3 regions of the Halomonas sp. hl-4 genome follow, and region 1 is predicted to be linked to each of the others. Evidence: predicted binding sites of a transcription regulator. Region 1 holds the regulator's gene; each other region holds the start of a gene.
What was found. Region 1 encodes FNR, which switches genes on or off when oxygen is low (the NO sensors DNR and NnrR bind a similar motif). Its sites were predicted from a motif close to TTGATNTANATCAA; they were not measured.

Region 1 (4,247 bases):
GCCAACAGCAGGCAGCCGTGACTGGCCTGTCCATAAAGCCTGAGCGGCCCCATCCCCTCAAGCCAAAAACAGCCGCTGACCTGCTTGGCGACCACCTCCGCCAGCGTCTGCTTATCGATGCTTGTTTCCTGCGGCCAGTGGGTTTCCACAACGCGGCCCTCCGGGCTGTTTGACTGAATGCGCCAACATCCACCTGGCGCTGCTTTTCTTGACGTAGCTCAACACGGGGTTGCCTGGCAGCCGCTACCCTTGCGTCAAGCCTTTGACCTGGAGCATGGCCCCATGCCTACCACCGTGAATGATGATGCTTCTGATAGCACCTTGACCACTTCAACGTGGAGCGACGCATTACTCCAGCGCTACGCAATAAGCGGCCCCCGCTATACGTCTTACCCCACCGCCCTGTCCTTTGACGAGGCGTTTACGGCCGACGATTTTACCTCTGCCCTGGCACGCAGCAACGACGCTCAACGAGCGCTATCGCTGTATGTACATATTCCGTTCTGCCGGAAGATCTGTTTCTACTGTGCCTGTAACAAGATCGCCACTAAGAACACCGCACTTGCCGAACCCTATCTGGCAAGGCTCGACCGTGAAATGGCGCTGGCAGCGCAGCCTCTCGACACCCGGCGACCGGTGAGGCAGCTGCACTGGGGTGGCGGCACACCAACCTTTTTAACGCTTGACCAGATGAGCGAATTGATTGACCGCCTGGATGCCCGCTTCGGTCTGTCCAGCGACCCCGAGCGCGACTACGCCATTGAAATCGACCCGCGCGAAGCCGATGTGTTAACCCTGCGTCATCTGCAATCGCTGGGCTTTAACCGGCTGAGCCTGGGCGTGCAGGACTTTGATCCTCAGGTACAGCGAGCGATTAACCGTGACCAGCCACGGGTACTCACCGAAACGCTGATGGACGAAGCCCAGCGACTGGGCTTCCGCTCGCTCAACCTGGACCTTATCTACGGTCTACCACTGCAAACGGCGAACAGTTTTGCACAGACGCTTCGCCAGGTCATAGAACTGAACCCGGCGCGCCTGTCGGTGTTCAACTATGCCCACCTTCCGGAGCGTTTTCCGCCCCAGCGGCGCATTCGCCAGCAGGACCTGCCCGACGCCGACGAGAAACTGGCCATGCTGCGCGTCACCATCGAGATGCTCACCGATGCCGGTTATGTGCATATCGGCATGGATCATTTTGCCCGACCGGACGACAGCCTGGTTCTTGCCCAGCAAAACGGCACGCTGCAGCGCAACTTCCAGGGCTATTCCAGCCACGCCCAGTGCGATCTGATTGGCTTTGGTGTATCAGCCATTTCACGCCTTGACGATTGTTATGCGCAAAACAACAGCCAGCTCAATCTTTACCAGTCAGCCATTGATCAAGGGCAGCTAGCCACACAGCGTGGCGTATGCCTGAGTCGCGACGACCTGATTCGCCGCGATGCCATTGAGCGCTTGATGTGTGACATGCAGTTGGATTTGGCGGCGCTCGGCAAGCGCTGGCAGATTGATGCCCACCAGTATTTCCGCCTAGCGCTTAGTTCTCTCGACCAGGCAAAGCGCGATGGACTAGTGGATATACAGGGCAACAAGCTGCGCGTTTCCCCTTTAGGGCGATTGCTAATTCGCCATTTAGCCATGGCGTTTGATGCTCGCCTGGCTAATCAGAGCGAACAGCGCTATTCAAAAATAGTTTGACGGTTGCTGCCCATATGCTCCAGCTTACATAATGAAGCCATGCGCCACTGACGGAGACTCTCATGCTGGAACCAATGCTCCAACGGCGTGCCATCCTACATGAGGCACGCTGTCAAACCTGCAGCTTAAGCTCGCTGTGCCTGCCATTAGCGCTCGAACTGGAAGATATAGACCAGTTTGATGCGATTATTCGGCGACGCGCCCCGCTCAAAAAAGGCGAGCAGCTTTTTCGCCAGGGGGAGCCGTTTACCAGCGTATATGCCGTGCGTTCAGGCAGCTTAAAACAGGTCACCAGCGAAGGCGGTGGCTTTGAACAGCTGACCAACTTCTATCTGCCAAGTGAACTGGTAGGCTTAGATGCTATCGATGAACCCCATTACCCCGGCAGCGTGGTCGCGCTGGAAACCACCACGGTATGCGAGATTCCGTTTGACCAACTGGATCATTTGTCTGAAAAGCTGCCCGAGCTACGCGGCCAGCTATACCGCAGCATGAGCAAAGAACTGCGTAATGACCGGCGAATGATGCGGCTGCTGTCCCGCAAAACCGCCGACCAGCGCCTGGCAAGCTTTCTGATCACGCTTTCCGACCGTTTTCGCCGCCGGGGCTACTCGCCCTACAGTTTTCGACTCTCGATGCCCAGAGCGGATATCGGCAACTATCTCGGGCTCGCTGTGGAAACCGTCAGCCGGATTGTAAGCCGCTTCCAATCTCAGGAAGTGGTGGACGTGTCAGGCCGCGAGGTACGCATTCTTGATATAGCGAGACTGCAGCAGCTTGCCGAAGAAGACGCCGCTCCCTAGCCAACAGTGAGCGCCTGAATGCGCCCCGCCATTAACTCAGCCTGTTTGGCTTCTAGCCCGGCGAAGTCAAACAGATCGCGGTCCGCAAGCTGCGAGGGCGCAACATTGGTGACGGCTTTAAACATACTTTCCAATCGGCCGGGATGTTTTTTATCCCAATCCGCCAGCATATCTTTCACTACTTGACGCTGTAGGTTGGGCTGCGAGCCACAAAGGTTGCAAGGGATAATAGGGAACGCCATTTGCTGGGCGTACTCAACGATATCCGCCTCTTTGCAGTACGCCAGCGGTCGGATAACGATGTTCTTGCCGTCGTCAGAAAGCAATTTGGGCGGCATTGATTTTAGCGTGCCACCGAAGAACATATTTAAAAACAGCGTTTCAAGAATGTCTTCCCGATGGTGGCCCAGGGCAATCTTAGTGGCGCCAATCTCTTCGGCAAAGCCGTACAGCGAACCGCGGCGCAAGCGCGAACATAGCGCGCAAGTGGTTTTGCCTTCCGGGGTTTTCTCTTTCACCACCGAATAGGTATCACGCTCCAGAATGTGGTATTCCACCCCGCGTTGCTCGAGATAGGTCGGCAACACATGCTCAGGAAAGCCCGGCTGTTTCTGGTCCATGTTGACGGCCACCAGCGAGAAGTTCACCGGCGCATTGCGCTGCAGGCTGAGCAGCATCTCCAGCATTGTATAACTGTCTTTGCCGCCGCTCAGGCAGACCATAACGCGATCGCCCTCATCGATCATGCGATAGTCAATGATCGCATTGCCCACTTCGCGGCGAAGACGCTTTTGTAGCTTATTGAACTCGCGTTTTTGTTTGGCTGCGTGGGATTCAGAAGCGACAGCCGCTTCGGGGAAGCCGGGTGCCGCATTAGGGGTCGCCAACGCTGGGTCAAAATGATCAAGGTGATGTTGCATGGTATAAGCACTGCCGATGGTAAAAGAAGCAACCGCTATTCTAGCAACTCCCAGCGCCAGCGCCCAACTGCTTGCCACTACAGGGCAGCATCCACCTCCGTACGCTGCAAGCGAAGATACAGCAGCGCGCTGGCGGTGGCATCTTCAAGCGCCCGCTGAGGCGCCTGGCTGGGCACTTGCCAACAGTTTAGCGCTCTGGCTAGCTCATCTTCTTGCTCAGCCTGGGGGTGTAAGCGGCGCAGATGGCGCTGGTGCAGCTTGGTGACATCCACCCGTGCATTGGGCAGGCCAAACCCTAGATGGCGGCGTAGCGCCTGCTCGAGCGGCGCGAGGCGCTGCTCAAGCTGCCAGCCGACGATCGGCCGGTTGCCGATAAACTCGACTAGCGAACGCAGGCTTTCAACATCGAGCGGTAGCGTGGTCTCCACGTTGTACAGCAACTGATGACGGCGCTCGGCGGCGTCGCTTCCTCGCGCGCCTTCGCTCAGCGCTGCAACCCATGCGCGACTGGTCAGGATTTGGTGATGACGCAGCGTTACCGCCGCGATGCTCATTACCCCATGGTGGGCAAAACACGAAAGCGCCACCAGTTCATTTCCTAGGTAAGGTTGGAAAAGCCACGCATAGGGAGAAGCTGCATAGCGGCGGCGCTCGCTTCCCCGGCGCAGCAGGCCGCCAAGCCAACCAAAGGGGGCATCTAAATAGTGTCGACTGATCACGAATACTCCAGGTGATAACGATGCGAGAGACGCTGTTTGAAATCTTTAACGATGTGCAGCGCTTCGCGAAGCAAATCACGCTCCAACGACGATAACTCCTGCAC
Region 2 (4,247 bases), 1.5 Mb from region 1:
CGAACGCATCAGTTGCGTCAAAGTATGAGCCGTAAAGGCAACTGCTGGGACAACGCTTGCGTGGAAAGCTTCTTCCATTCAATGAAAGTAGAAGCAATCCACTACGAGCCGATGATGAACCGGGAGTCGCTTTGCCAGCATGTGTTCGAATACACCTAATCTAGTGACGCATGACTTTTAGGTTTTGATGAATCCAAGTCACAAGCTGCGCTTCCGATGACGCTCCGACAAGACGTGCTATCTCTTTACCACCTTCGAACAGGATTAGCGTGGGAATACTGCGAATATTGTAAAGCGCGTTGGCCGCCGGTGCGGCGTCGCTATCCACTTTGACAAATCGAACCCCTGGCATCTGCCTAGCTGTAGCGGCGAAACTAGGTGCCATTGCCTTGCATGGGCCACACCAGGCTGCCCAGAAGTCTACTAGTACAGGTAATTCTGTACCTGAAATAAACTTATGTAGAGTGGTATCACTGAGGCTCACAGGCTCAGCATTCATCAACGCAGTCTTGCACCGTCCGCAAACAGGCGAATCGTGCAATCGTTCGGCTTGTATACGGTTAGTAGTTCCACATGAAGGGCAGACCAGCTGCATACCAGAATTCCTTATAGTTTCGAGTTACTTTGACACTCTATCTATTTGCCTTATGAGCGATAATACGCTTTTTAAATCATATCAAACTCAACTACTAAAAACTCTTCCTGAGAAAACTATATACCTTTTTACAGAGGATTCGGTGCAGAAAACCTTCCAGGTTTAGTCTGGCGTTAAACAAGAAAATGCAAACACGCAGGGCCATCGAACTAATACGGTCAATCTAATAGCCCTGCAAAATATCTGAGCACCACTGAATTAAGTTCTTATATTGTCCGTTACAGTCCATACGCCGGGAGAGTTCCATACCGCGTGGTTTATCAAGTCTCTTTCCACTAAACTATCTACCTTACCACTAATTTTAACATCGTGATCATGGACTTCCACTTTAATCGCATTAGCATCTTGGATAGCCTTTCGTTTAAGTGAGTTTTCAATATCAACTCTAACTGCCGCAGCAGAAAGGTTAGGCTTAATAACAATTTGATTACTCACACCAACCACACCTGCTAAGTAACGTATAGATGTTTCCGCTAAGCGACGTTGATAATCCCAAGGCACCATACCGGAAAGAGTCACCCAGCCGTTTTCAACCATTACTTTTAATGGGTCATTTGGAACGAATATATTCCACTCTAGTGTGTTTTTAACAGCACGAGCGATATCCGCATCTGTACGCTTTGCATTACCCGGTAGTTTTACATCAATTTCTATGGCAACACCCTTCACACCGCTGACACGCTGCGCTGCCGTTTCAGCATGCCATTTTTCTGCATAGCTATCGACATGGCCCGCCAAAGTTACAATGCCACCTTTAACTTCTACTCCAATATCTGAAGCACGAACGGATGGCTCCCATCCGAGCTCAGCAAGTACATCTTTTTGAATTTGAGCGTCTGATTTCAACATAGCAGTATTCCTTTTATTCGATAGATAAATTATTCGTCGCAACATGGTATTTCATTACCTATTTACGACACCCTGTCTAAGCGAAGATATCACTTCACATTTTACAAAGACGTATATTCAACTGACCTCTAACTTCCGCCTTAATGGTTGTTTAACTTTAGGCAATGTTATTGTTAGTATGCCGTCTTTAAATTTGGCGTCTGCATGTTGCGTATCTACCTCAACAGGCAAACCAATCGTTCTTGAAAAAGAACCTTGCCAAATTTCTGAATGATAATATTCATCCTTTTTCTCGTCTGCCTTACCAGAACGCTCACACTTCAACATCAAGGAATGTTCTGTGACTTCAATGACTAAATCCTTACGATCAACCCCTGGCATTTCAGCACGCACGATAATTTCTTTTTCACGATCAATAATGTCCACTTTTGGATTGTGCTGCCCAAAAAAACCAAGACGCTCTTTTACCGAATCATCTTTAAAAAAAGGTTTCATCCAGTTTCGCTCAAAAAAGCCTTCCATCATTCGATCAAACTCTTCCAATGGGCTTGAAAAGCGACTGGCAGGCATTTTACTTGCATCTGGAACAGACACATCAGACTTGGTAGATGATTTTGCCATTTCGATACTCCTTATTTATACGGGCCTGAGTCATAGTTAAAAACCACTTTCTATTTATAGTCCAGCCACTCTTCTTTTGAAGCATGACAAACATACCAAAAAAGCACTATCTTGAGACAAAATTGACATAGAGCAAAAAATATCGCTTTTTTATAATGATAAAAAACCACTTATTTTTCTTTAAATTTCACTAAGATAATATATTTTAAAAATTTTTTACCTAGACAACTTTATAAAAAAGGGGCATTAGCTACATACACAGCCAAAAATAACTATCATAATTATATTCATAACCATCTTACATATTGGTTGATTAATATTGGATGGCTATTTCGATTCTCACTCATCGGTTTTTAAGGATAATATGCATGTTTTTCAACGACAACCAGCACCAAAATATGGACAGACTGGTGCGTGCTTCACTGGCTGGAATGACATTGGGCATTTCTCCGGCATCAGTAATGTTAACTTACTTGGACTGGCTATCTAGCACGGCGCTTTCGCCCGGAACGCAATCTTTGTTACTGCAAAAAGCCATCAAGAAACAGCTCCGCTTGTTATCTTGGGCTAGCCATTCGGCCTTTGACCCAAATGCGAGCCCTTGTATTGACCCCTTACCTCAAGACCGACGTTTTCGCGATCCTAGCTGGCGCTACTATCCCTATAACTTGCTTTACCAAGGTTTTCTGCTGCAGCAGCAGTGGTGGTACAACGCCACTACCAACGTCAGTGGTCTCTCCCCTCATCACGAGCGGGCCGTAGAGTTTGGCGCTCGCCAATGGCTTGACGTGTTTTCACCCTCCAACTACTTAATGACTAATCCCGTTGTATTAAAAAACACCTTTTTCAGCGGAGGGACCAACTTGGTTCAGGGAATGCAACACTACTATGAAGATCTCCAGAATCATTATCTTGGCAAAAGGCCAGCCGGTACTGAAGAGTATATAGTCGGGCAGGATGTAGCGATCACACCAGGTAAAGTCGTGTATCGCAATCATCTGATCGAACTGATCCAGTACACGCCTACCACGGATAAGGTGCACGCTATTCCGACGCTGATCGTGCCAGCGTGGATCATGAAGTATTACATCCTCGACCTCTCACCTCACAACTCGCTAGTCAAGTACCTGGTTGATCATGGTCATACCGTGTTTATGATTTCCTGGCGTAATCCAACCGCCGAGGATCGTAATATCGGCATGGATGACTATCGCCAGCAAGGCATTTCAGAGAGTCTCGATATTATCCGGCACCTCATTCCCAATCAGAAGGTACATGGTGTCGGCTACTGTTTAGGCGGAACGCTGCTAGCCATTACTGCAGCGACGATGGCGCGTAATAACGATGATCGCTTAGCGTCGATGACACTATTTGCCGCACAGACCGATTTTCGAGAAGCTGGCGAACTAATGTTATTTATCGATGAGAAGCAACTCGCTTTCCTTGAAGATATGATGTGGTCTCAGGGCATTCTTGATACCAAACAAATGTCAGGAGCATTTCAGATTCTTCGTTCTAACGATTTGGTATGGTCTCGAATTGTAAATGAATATCTGCTGGGCACGAGAAATCCCATTAACGACTTAATGGCCTGGAATACTGACGCAACGCGCATGCCCTACCGCATGCATTCAGAATATTTACGCAACCTTTTTTTAAATAATGATTTAGCCGAAGGCCGATTTAGAGTAGATGACCGTCCGGTAGCGCTTAGCGATATACAGGTACCCATATTTTGCGTTGGAACAGAATGGGATCATGTTGCTCCGTGGCGATCTACTTATAGATTGAACCTGCTTTCAGATGCACCCGAAATTACTTTTCTACTTACCAGCGGTGGCCATAACGCAGGCATTATCAGCCCTCCCGGATACACTCACCGGCATTATCGTATGACGACGTCATATGAGAACGATATTTACATTGACCCCGACACTTGGTTACAGAGTACCGTTATTCACCCAGGTTCTTGGTGGAACGCTTGGCAAACTTGGTTAGCAGACAAATCAGGTCCTTTTAACAAAGCACCTAAGGTTGGGTCGACAACTTATATACCGATAGAAGATGCTCCTGGCAGTTATGTAAAGCAAAAATAAAAAAATTTATTTTTATCAATAGCCTT
Region 3 (4,247 bases), 1.1 Mb from region 1:
CATCAGATGGCATGAAGTTGGGGATGAAGAAACTGTCTTTCAGGGTTTCCTGAATCTCGCCCTCATCGTAGATCTCGGCCAGCGCCTCATCGATTTGCTCAACGATAGCAGGGTCCATGTCTTTGTTATAAAGGAAGAAGAACTCCTTATCGAAAGTGAAACTTTCGTCATCGCCCATGGTGACGTTGACGTTAGGCTCAACATACTCCAACAACTGTTCACGCGATGTTTCGCCCAGCCCATCTTCAGGCGCTTGTTCTATGGTTTCCTCACTCGCCGTCAACCAAACGAAACGCATGGCCTTTTGATCATCTTCAGGCAAGCGAGTGAACTGCTCGTTAGCTTGCACGGAGCCATTAATAACGTCGACTTGATCATCGAACAGCTGCTGATTCTTGTCCGACTGGGAGCCTGTGTTCACAGCGACCAGATTATCTTCCTGCCCCGGATGCTCAATGGCGATAGCGTTCTTCAAAGCGCTAAAACCGATCTCGGAAACGCCACCCGGCTGGATCGCAACACGTATTGTCTCGCCTTCACCTGCGGCAGCGATGATGTCCTCCAGATTCTCGTAGGGCGAGTCCTTGGGTACCAGATAAGCATTGCCTGGGTTAATAGATACGGCAGGCCCAATGGCGTACTTCTCGAAGATATCGCTGAAGCCTTCCACGCCGTATAAGTGGCCTAAATAGGCATAATCATGGAAGATCATCAGGGTATTACCGCGCGGATCTCGGTCCAGAGTGCGAAATGCCGCGTTCGCCCCAACCGCATCGACCTTCATGTTGATATCTAGATGCTCGGCTAGCTTGTCCACTACGAAACTGGAGTTCTGATAGGTGTCTGCCCCGGTCGACGTAGAGCCGATGACAACGCGGACATTACCTTTTAGCTCCTGGGCCAGGACAGCACCAGAGCTGGCGCTTATTGCCGCCATAAGCGCTACCGAACCTACACCTGTCATCATTTTTTTGGATACGATCATAACTTCACCTCATTCGCTCGTTGTTAATTTGTTATCACTTTGCGGTTTGATAAGGATTTTTACTTCGTATTATCGATTAGTTGCTTTAGTTGCCGACACTCGTCGGCAGACGGCATCGTCAATGGCGCGCGTACCTCGCCAGCCGGGCGACCGATAATCTCGGCACCCGCCTTAACCAGGCTCACGGCATACCCCGCTTTTTGATCCCGTAAATCGATAAACGGAATAAAAAACTCTTGGGTAATTTGCTTAACGATGTGGCTGTCCCCAGCACGGAGGGCTCGATAGAAGGCCACCGCCATATCGGGAACAAAATTGAAGACGGCCGAGGAGTATGTGTTAACGCCAATCGACAGATACGCTTCGGCGAAAATCTCGGCGGTAGGCACGCCACCGATATAGGTCAGACGGTCGCCCATAGTCTTGATGATTTTATTCAGCGCTTGAATATCGCCCTTGCCGTCTTTCAGACCGATCAAGTTCGGGCAGGCATCGGCCAACGCCTGGACAGACGCCGCGTTGAGGATGCCGTTACCCCGGTTGTAGTAGATAACGTTGATCGGTGTGGCATCGCAAATTTGCTTTGCATAGGCCACCAGGCCTTCCTGTGGGCATTCGGTTAAGTAGGGCGGCATTAGCAGAATGCCGTCGGCGCCGGCTTCTTCCGCGGCTCTGGCGAAGGCTTTTCCCGAGGCCACGCTTAACCCCGCGCTGGCAATCACCGGGAGCTTGCCATCGACCACATCGACAGCTGCACGTACCACCTGGCGGTATTCTTCCAGCGATAGGTTAAAAAACTCACCGGTGCCGCCGGCCACGAATACCGCTGAAATGTCGTGGTTAATAAACCAGGCAAGCCGCTCGCGGTAGCTGGCTTCATCGAACTGGCCGTTATCGTCGAAGTCGGTGATCGGGAACGAGAGTAGGCCATCACCGATCGCTTGTATTACGTCTTGTTTGGAAAACTTCACGCCACCATCCTCATGCTTCCCTCGTAGAAGTGTGCCAACACCCATTCGCGAGGCTTAAAATCGTGACAACCTCTTAGTTGTCATACATCATACAAGTTAAAAACTAATCGCCCCCGTCGGGTTAAGCAAGTCGGCCATCGCAAAATACAACCAAAGTTTAACCACCTCTCCCATAGGCTAAGCGCGACGCTTATGCAGCCTCATATCACGCAATTCAACCATTAACAGCGACTTAGGCGTTTATAGTCAGCGCCGCACTCTGCTAAGGGAGTGTGGGCGGTTTCGGGGTATTTTTTGCTCATACCTTGGAGCTAACGTTATTTATTAGAAAATCATGAAGGGAAGGTAAACATCTAGCATTCGCGACCCCCTGCTGCATCAGGGGGCCTGTAAGTGCGTATCCTAGGCGCGTCATTTTTTGATCAACGTCCAGAAGGCGGTTCAAAATCTCGAAAATCTCGCGAAGTGCCGTATTGGCGCAAGTCAGCAATTGCCACCGTCAGGTTTTGCGCTCAATACGGCAATGTACAAGAGGTTACTCCTGAAGGGGCTCAAGGGGCTCCCACTCGGTGCGGTTGGCCAGAAATTCTGGGCGAGGCCGGTTACCGCAGTAAGGGTCGTGAAGTGTATTTTCAACACTATTGTAGACAAAGAACAGGTTACTTCTTGGCCAGCAGGACATGTTGATATTGGAGCCGTGCATGGTATTGCTTTCGAAAATTACCAGAGACCCTGCTGGGCCTTTGGGTGCTTCAATATCGTTTTCAAGCATTATCTCGCGAAGGCTGCTCGCGGGCGGCACCCCTACCTCTTGGCTTTTCAGCGACTCTTTGTAGTTATTTTCCGGCGTTCGTCCCACACAGGGAACAAAGTACCGGTGCGAGCCGGGAATCAGCATCAGCGGACCGTTAAACTCGCCGTTGTCAGTGAGGACGATTGAACAACTTAGCGCACGCATACGCGGCATGCCGTCTTCGCTATGCCATGTTTCAAAGTCCGAATGCCACTCAAACCCCTTACCTTTGAACCCTGGCTTATAGTTGATCCGTGACTGATGGATATAGACATCACTGCCCAGCAATTGCTTAACGATCGCCAGCAACTTTGGATCTCGAGTCAGGCGCTGGAAGCGTTTTGATACTTGATGGATACCGAACACCGTGCGTATCTCTTCACGCCCTGGTTCAAGAATAGTCCCTTCGGAGAGCTTCAGATCAGCATCGTCTTCATACTCACGTAGCTCTTGAAGAAAAGCCTGCATATCGTCAGCATCATAAAACCCTTCAAATGAGAGGAAGCCTTTTCTCTCATACTCATCAATTTGCGACCTGTCCAATGGGCCATTCGCAAGCTGAGACTCATCGCCATATACCACTGGGTCGATGCGCTCAAACATTCCCAACTTTCGTTCCAAGCGAGTGGGGAAAAGATCTTGGGTATCATTCATGGCAAACTCCTCCGTTAGTATGCATGTCAGAAAGCGCGTTCAGGCGCCACTTTTAAAACGTAGACGCCAAAACACGCCTCAGCAATGACGCCCTATCCGCGTTAGAAACGTTTCAGCTATGCATGCGTTTAAAATCAGCTGCTAAGCGAAGATAAGTAGCCAAAGAGGCAGCATAAGAAGAGAGGCACTAACAGAGATTAGAAAAAAGAAAGCCGCTCCAAAGGAGCGGCAAAAGACCGTGACTAGCAATGAGAGGGAGAAACCATGACAGGAAACTGTCGCTTTCTGTCGTGGTCTGTGGCGTCTCATCAAACGCCACAACCACAATGTAATCGTTCTCATTTACCGCGTCAACACAAATACGAATATTTTTTATTTAGTTTTTCATCCGCTCGCCAGTTGAAGCCAAACGGGCAGCGTCAGCATCGCCAACAGCGTTTGACCGGTAATAATCGCCGCCATCAATTCAGCATCGCCGCCCAGTTGGCGGGCCAAAATATACGCCGACGTAGCGGTAGGCAGCGCGGCAAACAGCAACGCGACATCACGGCTCACCGTATCCAGACCTACTAGCCAAGAGAGCCCCAGCACCAGTGCCGGCATGAGTATCAGCTTGACACTGTTAGTGGCCAGCACACCGCGGTCAACACGCAGCAGCGCGGCCGGGCGCAACGCCACGCCGACAGCGACCAGACCAAGCGGCAAAGCAGCGCGGCCTAATAGGTCGACGGTAGCGTGGCTCCAACCCGGAAGCCCTATGCCTGAAAGATTCAGCGCAATGCCCAGTAAACACGCCAGAATCAAAGGGTTTTTGATCAGCGCCATAATGCTTTTGCCGAGGCTG

Region 2: a site for FNR is predicted at 2,248-2,261, ahead of CPH17_RS09830 (Hsp20/alpha crystallin family protein). Genes of this name have one in related genera too.
Region 3: a site for FNR is predicted at 2,034-2,047, ahead of kdgD (5-dehydro-4-deoxyglucarate dehydratase). Genes of this name have one in related genera too.

What each region holds. Positions count from the first base shown of each region.
Region 1 is NZ_LT907845.1:3,555,799-3,560,045, reverse strand. It holds gene CPH17_RS16705 (alpha/beta fold hydrolase) at 1-149, opposite strand, end outside; gene hemN (oxygen-independent coproporphyrinogen III oxidase) at 283-1,701, shown strand; gene fnr (fumarate/nitrate reduction transcriptional regulator Fnr) at 1,764-2,504, shown strand; gene ttcA (tRNA 2-thiocytidine(32) synthetase TtcA) at 2,501-3,424, opposite strand; gene CPH17_RS16685 (DNA polymerase III subunit epsilon) at 3,502-4,143, opposite strand; gene CPH17_RS16680 (putative nucleotidyltransferase substrate binding domain-containing protein) at 4,140-4,247, opposite strand, start outside.
Region 2 is NZ_LT907845.1:2,059,768-2,064,014, forward strand. It holds partial or broken gene CPH17_RS20260 (transposase) at 1-153, shown strand, start outside; gene trxC (thioredoxin TrxC) at 161-595, opposite strand; gene CPH17_RS09825 (BON domain-containing protein) at 854-1,504, opposite strand; gene CPH17_RS09830 (Hsp20/alpha crystallin family protein) at 1,622-2,125, opposite strand; gene CPH17_RS09835 (PHA/PHB synthase family protein) at 2,494-4,221, shown strand.
Region 3 is NZ_LT907845.1:2,446,833-2,451,079, forward strand. It holds gene CPH17_RS11570 (ABC transporter substrate-binding protein) at 1-985, opposite strand, end outside; gene kdgD (5-dehydro-4-deoxyglucarate dehydratase) at 1,045-1,956, opposite strand; gene thpD (ectoine hydroxylase) at 2,492-3,403, opposite strand; gene CPH17_RS11585 (AEC family transporter) at 3,788-4,247, opposite strand, start outside.